DNA from 3 places in the Kitasatospora sp. NPDC051914 genome. Region 2 is predicted to be linked to each of the others. Evidence: riboswitches for the same ligand, from Rfam matches in the RefSeq annotation. Region 2 holds a riboswitch; each other region holds the start of a gene.
The links. Region 2 has a riboswitch for S-adenosylmethionine ahead of AB0M03_RS07090 (aminotransferase class V-fold PLP-dependent enzyme). Riboswitches for the same ligand answer to the same signal wherever they lie in the genome.
Positions count from the first base shown of each region.

Region 1: another riboswitch for S-adenosylmethionine. It lies ahead of AB0M03_RS14380 (IclR family transcriptional regulator); the one in region 2 lies ahead of AB0M03_RS07090 (aminotransferase class V-fold PLP-dependent enzyme).
Region 3: another riboswitch for S-adenosylmethionine. It lies ahead of thrC (threonine synthase); the one in region 2 lies ahead of AB0M03_RS07090 (aminotransferase class V-fold PLP-dependent enzyme).

Region 1 is NZ_JBFAXX010000018.1:89,773-93,035, forward strand. It holds gene AB0M03_RS14365 (SRPBCC family protein) at 1-9, shown strand, start outside; gene AB0M03_RS14370 (XdhC/CoxI family protein) at 2-1,189, shown strand; gene AB0M03_RS14375 (hypothetical protein) at 1,229-1,495, opposite strand; SAM riboswitch class I at 1,489-1,631, shown strand; gene AB0M03_RS14380 (IclR family transcriptional regulator) at 1,827-2,540, shown strand; gene AB0M03_RS14385 (class I SAM-dependent methyltransferase) at 2,654-3,263, shown strand, end outside.
Region 2 is NZ_JBFAXX010000007.1:85,173-88,435, forward strand. It holds gene AB0M03_RS07080 (hypothetical protein) at 1-152, shown strand, start outside; gene trpD (anthranilate phosphoribosyltransferase) at 284-1,357, shown strand; SAM riboswitch class IV at 1,488-1,605, shown strand; gene AB0M03_RS07090 (aminotransferase class V-fold PLP-dependent enzyme) at 1,655-3,022, shown strand; gene AB0M03_RS07095 (Lrp/AsnC ligand binding domain-containing protein) at 3,048-3,263, opposite strand, start outside.
Region 3 is NZ_JBFAXX010000005.1:43,382-46,644, reverse strand. It holds gene AB0M03_RS05370 (ubiquitin-like small modifier protein 1) at 1-270, opposite strand, end outside; gene thrC (threonine synthase) at 302-1,579, opposite strand; SAM riboswitch class I at 1,597-1,726, opposite strand; gene AB0M03_RS05360 (glucosyl-3-phosphoglycerate synthase) at 1,864-2,868, shown strand; gene AB0M03_RS05355 (trehalose-6-phosphate synthase) at 2,930-3,263, shown strand, end outside.

The sequences.
Region 1 (3,263 bases), on a different contig from region 2:
CGTGCGTGACGTCCTGGACGAGGTGTACCGGTGGTACCGCGCGGGCGAGAGCTTCGGGCTCGCCACCGTGGTCAGCACCTTCCGGAGCGCGCCCCGCCGGCCGGGTGCGGCGATGGCGGTGTCGGCCTCCGGCACCGTGGTCGGCAGCGTCTCGGGCGGCTGCGTCGAGGGCGCGGTGTACGAGGAGGCCGAGGAGGCCCGGATCTCGGGACGCCCGGCGCTGCGGTCGTACGGGGTGAGCGACGGCGACGCCTTCGAGGTGGGGCTGACCTGCGGCGGTACGATCCAGATCTTCGTCGAACCGGTGTCCAGCCGGACCTTCCCCGAACTGCCGGACGTGGTGACGTCGTTGGACGCCGGCGAGCCTGTCGCGGTGGCCACCGTGGTGACCGGCCCGGACGACGGCCCGGGCGCGCTCGGGAGCCGCCTGGTCGTCTGGCCGGACCGCGCCTCGGGCACCCTCGGCTCGGCCGCGCTGGACCGCGTGGTGGGCCTCGACGTCCGCGGCCTGCTCGAGCACGGCACGACGGGGCTGCGCCACTACGACACCGCGGGCCGCTGCCTGGACGGTGAGGAGTTCGCCGAGTTCGGCGAACTGACCGTGTTCGTGGGGTCGTTCGTCCCGCCGCCGCGCATGCTGGTGTTCGGTGCGATCGACTTCGCCGCCGCGGTCGCCGAGTTGGGGTCCTTCCTCGGCTACCGCGTCACGGTGTGCGACGCGCGGGCAGTGTTCGCCACCGCCTCCCGCTTCCCGCACGCGGACGAGGTCGTGGTGCGGTGGCCGCACGAGTACCTGGCCGAGGAGGCCGCGGCGGGCCGGATCGACGGCCGCACGGTGGTGGCCGTCCTCACCCATGACCACAAGTTCGACGTGCCGCTGCTGGCCACCGCGCTGCGGTTGCCGCAGCTGGCGTACATCGGCGCGCTCGGTTCGCGCCGGACCCACCGCGAGCGGCTGGCCCGCCTGCGCGAAGCCGGCCTGGAGGAAAGGGAGTTGGCCCGGATGTCGGCCCCCGCCGGGCTCGACCTCGGTGCCCGCACGCCGCAGGAGACGGCGGTCTCCGTCGTCGCCGAGATCATCGCCGCCCGCTGGGGCGGCACCGGCCGGCCGCTCACCGGGACCGACGGCCCGATCCACACCGCCGCCGCAGCCGGCGAGCAGCCGCCGGCCCCGGTGGAGGCCGGCTGAACAACGCGTCCGGCCGGCCGCCGGGGTGCGGACACCCCGTCAGTTCCTCCTGGAGACGGTCACCGCGAGGCTGTCGCAGGCGGTGGTCCCGGTGGCGGAGGAGCTGCCGTTGGTGTCGAGGACCTTCGTCCAGGTCCCCGCAAGCAGGGTGACGTCGTAGGTGCTGCCCGTGGGGTTGTGGACGACGACGGTGTCGTAGCTCGTGGGGGAGTACGTTGCGGCAGTCCCGGTGAAGGGTGGGTGGGGGATGCGGCGGGGGGTTTGGCGGGCCGCCCGGGGAATCTTGTATGGTTCCTCGCGAATCATCCAGAGGGGTGGAGGGACCGGCCCTACGAAGCCCCGGCAACTCCCCGGTCGACCCGGCGTCCGAAGTACGCGCCGCGCCGTCCGGGATCAGTGCCAACTCCGGCCTGTCGCCAATGTGGCGCGGGAAAGATGAGGAGACACGGTGCTCTCTGTGCTGTCCTTCGTCCGGGCGCTTCCCGCTCCGGCCTCCCCGCGTGCCCGTCTCGTGCCCGGCGCAGGCAATCGGCCGACTTCTCCGGCCTGTCCTCGCTGACCACCCCCGCTCCCCGCACGGAGCGTCCGTGAGCGAGGCCACCCGCCGCTCACGGGATCTGAGACGGAGTACCCATCCATGGAGAACACGAGCGGCGTCGGCGTGCTCGACAAGGTCACCTCGATCCTCGGCGCGCTGGAGGCCGGTCCCGCCACCCTGGCCGGACTCGTGACCGCCACCGGCCTGGCGCGGCCCACCGCCCACCGGCTCGCCGTCGCACTCGAACGCCACCGACTGGTCGCCAGGGACCTGCAGGGCCGGTTCACCCTCGGCCCCCGGCTCGCCGAGCTCTCGGCGGCCGTCGGCGAGGACCGCCTGCTGTCCGCGGCCGGCCCGGTCCTGGCCCAGCTGCGCGACGTCACCGGTGAGAGCGCCCAGCTCTACCGCCGGCAGGGCGGGATCCGGATCTGCGTGGCCGCCGCCGAGCGCCTCTCCGGCCTGCGCGACACGGTCCCGGTGGGAATCGCCCTCCCCATGAAGGTCGGCTCCGCCGCCCAGATCCTGCTCGCCTGGGAGGAACCCGAGCGCCTCCACCGCGGCCTGCAGGGCGCCGGCTTCACCGCCACCGCCCTCAGCGGCGTACGGCGCCGCGGCTGGGCCCAGTCCGTCGGTGAACGCGAGCCCGGGGTCGCCTCCGTCTCCGCGCCCGTCCGCGGTCCGTCCGACCGGGTCGTGGCCGCCGTCTCGGTCTCCGGCCCGATCGAGCGGCTCACCCGTCACCCCGGCGCCCGTCTCTCCCGGGCCGTCATCGAGGCTGCCGGCCACCTCGGCGAAGCCCTGCGCCGCCCCTGACCGGCTCGCACCTGCACGTGGGGGCTCGAGCCGCCGGGGCCCGGCCGGACGGCAGTCGGTCCGGCGGACCCGCGGGGTAGCCGATTTGCCGGCGGCATCGGTAGCGTCAGCGCGTGGATCAGGACGAACGGTTGCTTCACGCCTCGTCGTTCGGTGCTGCGGCGGTCGAGTACGCCGAGCACCGCCCGGACTACGCGCAGGCCGCGGTGCGCTGGGCGCTCGAACCCGCGCCCGGCCTGCGGGTGCTCGACCTCGGCGCCGGGACGGGCAAGCTGACCGCGGGGCTGGTCGCGCTGGGTGCCGAGGTCGTCGCGGTCGAGCCCGATCCGGCGATGCTGGCCGAGCTGCGCCGCTCGCTGCCGGGCGTCCGCGCCCTGCCGGGCACCGCCGAGGCGATACCGCTGCCGGACGCCTCCGTCGATGCCGTGCTGGCCGGCAACGCCATGCACTGGTTCGACATGGCCGTTGCGGGGCCCGAGATCGCCAGGGTCCTCGCACCCGGCGGCGTCCTGGCCGGTCTGTGGAACGTCCTGGACGACCGGGTCGAGTGGGTCGCGGGGCTGGCCCGGGTCGGCGGCAGCGCGGCCGTCGGCCCCCGTGACACGCCTGCCGCCTGGCGGGCCGAGACGGCCGGCATGCACCTCCCGAAGACCGGCGGGGCCGCCCGGTTCGGTTCGCCGGAGCAGGCGGAGTTCCCGCACGGGCAGCGCCGCACCGCGGACT
Region 2 (3,263 bases):
TGCTGATCGGCCGGCCGCAGGACTCCTGGCTCGCCGCCTGGAGCCGGGCCGACGCCGCCATCGCCCAGCCCGTCGACCCGGTGGCCCTCGCCGAGGCCGCGGCCACCCTGCTCCGCGCCCGGATCGCCAAGCGGACGCCCGCCCACCGCTGACCGGGCACGCGGCGACCACCCGTCTCACCAGGAGAGAAGGGGCGGCGGGATCGGCGCGGCCGCCCGCCGCCGCTCGCTAGGCTGACTCCGTCCCCGTATCGGCGCACTACCGATGAGAGCTGGAGTCGGCCATGGTGAACGTGAACCCTGCGAACGGCGGCAAGGACCCCGTGCAGGTGGTCCGCACCTGGCCGGACGTCCTGTCGGCACTGCTGCGCGGCGAGGACCTCGCAGAGGCGGACACCGCATGGGCGATGGACCAGATCATGAGCGGCGAGGCCTCGCCCGTCCAGGTGGCCGGCTTCATGGTCGCGCTGCGGGCCAAGGGCGAGACCGTCGAGGAGATCGCCGGCCTGGTCGACGCGATGTACGCGCACGCCGAGCCGCTGCACATCCCAGGCCCCGCCGTCGACATCGTCGGCACCGGCGGCGACCGAGCCAAGACCGTCAACATCTCCACCATGTCCGCGATCGTCGCGGCCGCGGCCGGCGCCAAGGTCGTCAAGCACGGCAACCGGGCCGCCTCCTCGGCCTCCGGCTCCTCCGACGTCCTGGAGAAGCTCGGCATCAGCCTCGACCTCGGCGCCCGGCGGGTCGCGGAGGTCGCCGAGGAGGTCGGCCTCACCTTCTGCTTCGCCGCGAAGTTCCACCCCGCGATGCGGCACGCGGCCACCGCCCGGGCCGGCCTCGGCGTGCCCACCGCCTTCAACATCCTCGGCCCGCTGACCAACCCGGCCCGGGTCACCTCGCACGCCGTCGGCTGCTTCGACACCCGCCTCGCCGGGCTGATCGCCGGCGTCCTCGCCCGCCGGGGCGCCTCCGCCCTGGTCTTCCGCGGCGACGACGGCCTCGACGAACTCACCGTCTGCACCACCTCGCACGTGTGGATCGTCAAGGACGGCACCATCACCGAGACCTCCTTCGACCCCCGGGACGTCGGGCTGGAGCTCGCCGGGATCGAGGCGCTGCGGGGAGCGGACGCCGAGTTCAACGCCGGTGTCGCACGGCGGCTCTTCGCCGGCGAGAAGGGGCCCGTCCGGGACGCCGTCCTGCTCAACACGGCCGCCGCACTCACCGCACTCGACCTCACGGACGCCCCGCTCACCGAGCAGCTCGCGGCCGGCATGGAGCGGGCGGCCGCCGCCATCGACTCGGGCGCGGCCGAGGCCACGCTCGAGCGCTGGGCCGAGGCGACCAACAAGTAGGGCGAGTCACTGAGGGGCGCGGCGAACTGCGCGGCGGAAGGTGCGGCACCGTCACTTCCGTCCTGCGCAGCTCGCCGCGCCCCTGTCTGTGGTTGACCAGTTGCACAGAGGTCACCTAGAGTCTGCGTCAGGTCATGAGTGGCAGCGTCAAGCCCCAGCTTGCTGTCCGGCAACCCTCCGTCCGTGGCGGGGTGCCCTGGGTGAGGACCGGGCCGTGCGGCAGACCGTCCGCGTGGCAAGCGCGGACTTCCGGCGATGCTTCCCCGGGGTCCCCACCCCGTGAAGGAGTGCATCCTCGTGTCGCTGTCCACCGAAATCTGCGCCCCCCTCGCCGTCCTCGGCCACGACGTCCAGGTCCCGCTCGCCACCGGTGAGAAGGTCGGCTACGCCGCCCTCGACTACGCCGCCAGCGCCCCCGCCCTGCAGCGCGTCTGGGACGACATCGCCGCCTACGCCCCCTACTACGGCAGCGTCCACCGCGGCGCGGGCTACCTCTCGCAGCTCTCCACCGACCTGTTCGAGCAGAGCCGCCGCACCGTCGCCGACTTCCTCGACCTGCGCGAGGACGACCAGGTGGTGTTCACCCGCGCGACCACCGACTCGCTCAACCTGCTGGCCGGCGCGGTGCCCGCCGGCACCCGCGTCTACGCCTTCGAGACCGAGCACCACGCCTCCCTGCTGCCCTGGCGGCACGCCGGTCTGACGGTGGAGTACCTCCGCGCCCCGCGCTCCCGCGCCGAGGCGGTCGCCGCCCTCGACGCCGCGCTCGCCGCGGGCACCCCGGACGGCCCGCGCCTGCTGTGCGTCACCGGGGCGTCCAACGTCACCGGCGAGCTGTGGCCGATCGCCGAGCTCACCGAGACCGCCCACCGGCACGGCGCCCGGGTCGTCCTGGACGCCGCCCAGCTCGCCCCGCACCACCGGCTGTCGGTCCGTGAACTCGGCGTGGACTGGGTCGCGTTCTCCGGTCACAAGCTGTACGCACCGTTCGGCGCCGGCGTGCTCGCCGGGCGCAGCGACTGGCTGGACGCGGCCGAGCCGTACCTCGCCGGCGGCGGCGCCAGCCGTACGGTGGCCAGGGAGGCGGACGGCTCGGTGGCGGTGGAGTGGCACGGCGGTCCGGCCCGGCACGAGGCCGGTTCGCCGAACGTGATCGGCGCGTACGCGATCGCCTCGGCCTGCCGGGCGCTGACCGAGGCCGGGTTCGACGCGCTGGAGGCGCGCGAGCAGGCGCTGATCGAGCGGCTGACCGACGGGCTGGCCGCGATCCCCGAGGTCCGGGTGCTCAACCTGTTCGGCGAGGGCTCGGCCCGGGTCGGGGTGCTGTCCTTCGTCGTCCGCGGCTGGAACAGCTCGCACTTCTCGGCGGCGCTCTCCGCCGAGTACGGGATCGGCGTGCGGGACGGCCTGTTCTGCGCGCACCCGCTGGTGCGGACCCTGCTCGGCGGGGAGGAGGCCGCGCCCTCCGAGTGCGGTGCGCCGGAGCCCTCGCTGCCCGGGGAGCGGAGCCTGAACGCGATCCGGGTCAGCTTCGGCGCGGGCACCCCGGTGGAGCACGTGGACCGCTTCCTGGCCGCCGTCCGCGAGCTGGTCACCGACGGCGCCCGCTGGACCTACCGCAACGAGGGCGGCCGCTGCGTCGCGGACACCGACCGGGCGGCCTGAGCGGTCGCCCCTGGGCGGGTTGCCCCTACTCGTCGAGGCCGAGGGCGAAGGCCGCCTCGAGGTCGTGCTGGGAGTAGGTGCGGAACGCGATCTGGGTCTCGGTGTGCTCCACGCCCGGCACCTTGTTGACCTGACCCGGGATCACCTCGGCGAGGTCCTCGTGCCGGCGCACCCTGACCATCGCCACCAGGTCGTAGCTGCCGGTCACCGAGTAGACCTCGCTGACGCCCTCGATCGCGGC
Region 3 (3,263 bases), on a different contig from region 2:
GCCGGCCACCGCGGGGATGATCGACACCGAGGCGCCGTCCTTGACCGCGGTCTCCAGGCCGTCGGCGAAGCGCACGTCGTCGTCGTTCACGTAGACGTTGACGAAGCGGCGGAGCTTGCCGGCGTCGTCCAGGATGCGGGCGGAGATGCCGGTGTGGTTCTGCTCCAGGTCCGCGATGACCGCGGCCAGGGTGTCACCCTCGGCGGTCACCTCGGCGGAGCCGCCGGTGTAGGTGCGCAGGATGGTCGGGATGCGGACGGTGGCGCTCATGCGGTGCTCCTTGCGGACGGGGGTGGGCTGCTCAGACGAGGCCGGCGGCGCGGAAGGACTCCAGCGTCGGGCGGATGGTGGCGGTCAGGCCGGCGTCGGCGACCGCGTCGAGGGTCTTCAGGCCGTCGCCGGTGTTGATCGCGACGGTCTCCTTCGACGGATCCAGCTGCCCGGTCTCGACCAGCTTCTTGAGGACGCCGACGGTCACGCCGCCCGCGGTCTCGGCGAAGATGCCCTCGGTGCGCGCCAGCAGCTTGATGGCGGCCACCACCTCGGCGTCGGTGACGTCCTCGACGGCACCGCCGGTACGGCGGGCGATGTCCAGCACGTACGGGCCGTCGGCCGGGTTGCCGATCGCCAGCGACTTGGCGATGGTCTGCGGCTTGACCGGGCGGATCACGTCGTGGCCGGCCTTGAAGGCGGCGGAGACCGGGGAGCAGCCCTCGGCCTGGGCGCCGAAGATCCTGTAGGGGCGGTCCTCGACCAGACCGAGCTTGATCAGCTCCTGCAGGCCCTTGTCGATCTTGGTGAGCTGGGAGCCCGAGGCGATCGGGATCACGATCTGCTCCGGCAGCCGCCAGCCGAGCTGCTCGCAGATCTCGAAAGCCAGCGTCTTGGAGCCCTCGCCGTAGTACGGGCGGAGGTTGACGTTGACGAAGCCCCAGCCCTCGCCGGCCGGGTCGCCGATCAGCTCGGAGCAGAAGCGGTTCACGTCGTCGTAGTTGCCGTCGATGCCGACCAGGGCGCCGCCGTACACACCGGCCATGACGATCTTGCCCTGCTCCAGGTCGTGCGGGATGAACACGCAGGACTTGAATCCGGCCCGGGCCGCGGCCGCGCCGACCGCGCCGGCCAGGTTGCCGGTGGAGGAGCAGGAGAGCGTGGTGAAGTCGAAGGCGCGGGCCGCCTCGATGGCGCAGGCCACCACCCGGTCCTTGAAGGAGTGCGTGGGGTTGCCCGAGTCGTCCTTGACGTGCAGCTGGGCGGTGAAGCCGAGCTCGCGGCCGAGGTTGTCGGCCTTCACCAGCGGGGTCCAGCCGGGGTTCAGGTTGGGCTTGCCGGCCACGTCCGCGGGCACCGGCAGCAGCGGGGCGTAGCGCCAGATGCTGGCCGGGCCGGCCTCGATCCGCTTGCGGAGCTCCGCGGCGTCGTAGCCGGAGTAGTCGTAGGCGATCTCCAGCGGGCCGAAGCACTCGAGACAGGCGAAGCTCGGGCCGAGCGGGAAGCAGGTGCCGCACTCGCGACAGGAAAGCGCTGCGGCCGGACCGAGATCGACGGCGGCAACGGGTGCAGGGGTAGCGGTAGCCATGGTGGCGGAGGCCTCTCTCCTCATCTTCCCCGTGACGCGGTTGCGCCACAGGCCGGAATTGGCACCTGTCCCGCGGGCCTGCGACCGCCGCGCGAGAAGGTTGCCGGGACGTCAACGGGCCGTTCCCTCAGTCCCTCTGGATGAGCTCTGTGAAGTTGTGTGTCGTGCGCTGCGGCGACCCCGGCGTGCGAAGGCTCGACCTCAGTACGAAGACTGTATCCGAAGGCCCGGGCGCCGAGAGGTTGCGTCCGATCCGCGAGATGGAAGTTGCGAGGAGCGAGACCGTGACCGAGTTGCCCCGTCCCGACGTCCTCCCGGAGGTGGCGTCCTGGCTGCGTCGCCGCTCCTGGACGGCGGCCGACCGCCCCCTGGAGCGGCTGCTCGCCGCCAAGCGGGCGGCGGGTCGGGCCGGCACCGTCAGCGTCGTCCTGCCCGCACTCGACGAGGAACCGACCGTCGGGGAGATCGTCGCCACCGTCCGCGAGGAGCTGATGGAGCGCCACCCCCTGGTCGACGAACTGGTGGTGGTCGACTCCGGCTCGGTCGACCGGACCGCCGAGACCGCCCGCGCGGCCGGCGCCCGCGTGGTGCACAGGGACGACGTGCTCCCCCGGCTCGCGGCGGCCCCCGGCAAGGGCGAGGTGCTCTGGCGCTCGCTGCTGGCGACCACCGGCGAGATCGTCTGCTTCGTCGACGCCGACCTGCGCGAGTTCGACCCGGCCTTCGTCTCCGGCATCGTCGGCCCGCTCCTCACCGACCCCGGGATCCAGCTGGTCAAGGCGATGTACGACCGTCCGCTGGAGACCGAGGGGGCGGTGGTGCCGGCCGGCGGCGGACGGGTCACCGAGCTGGTCGCCCGGCCGCTGCTCAACCTGCACTGGCCGCAGCTGGCCGGCTTCGTCCAGCCGCTCGGCGGCGAGTACGCGGCGCGCCGTTCGCTGCTGGAGCGGCTGCCCTTCCCGACCGGGTACGGGGTGGAACTCGGTCTGCTGGTGGACGCGCTGGAGGAGGTCGGCCTGGACGCGCTGGCCCAGGTCGACGTCGGGGTGCGGCACCACCGCCACCAGGACGGCCAGGCGCTCGGGCGGATGGCCGCCACGATCTACCGCACCGCCCTGGAGCGGCTCGACCGCGCCCACCGGCTGAAGGCCGGCGAGGACCTCGTCCACCCGCTGCTCACCCAGTTCAGCCGGGACCCGGGCACCCGCGGCTTCACCGCGCACACCCACGAGGTCACCGCCCTGGAACGCCCGCCGATGCGGACCGTCCCCGAGTACCGGGACCGCTGAGCGCGGCCCGCGCGGGGCTTCGAATGGTTTGCCGCGGCGGTCCCGCGGCAAGCTAGGGGATATGGCCGATCTCGCGTTCGAACGTACGCAGCAGTCCGGCGCCGCCCCCGTCCTGGTGGCCTCGAACCGCGGCCCGGTGTCCTTCAGCAGCGGGGACGACGGCGCGCTCACCCTGAAGAGAGGCGGTGGCGGTCTGGTCTCCGGGCTGTCCGCGATCGACGACCCCTCGGCGGTCTGGGTCTGCGCCGCCCTCGGTGACGCCGACCGGACGGCCGCCCGGCAGGCCCCGGACGGACGGCTCGACCTCGCCGGCCACGACGTGGGTGGACAGGCCGTCCGGATGCTGGACATCGAGCCCGGCACATTCGCCCGCGCCTACAACGGCATCGCCAACT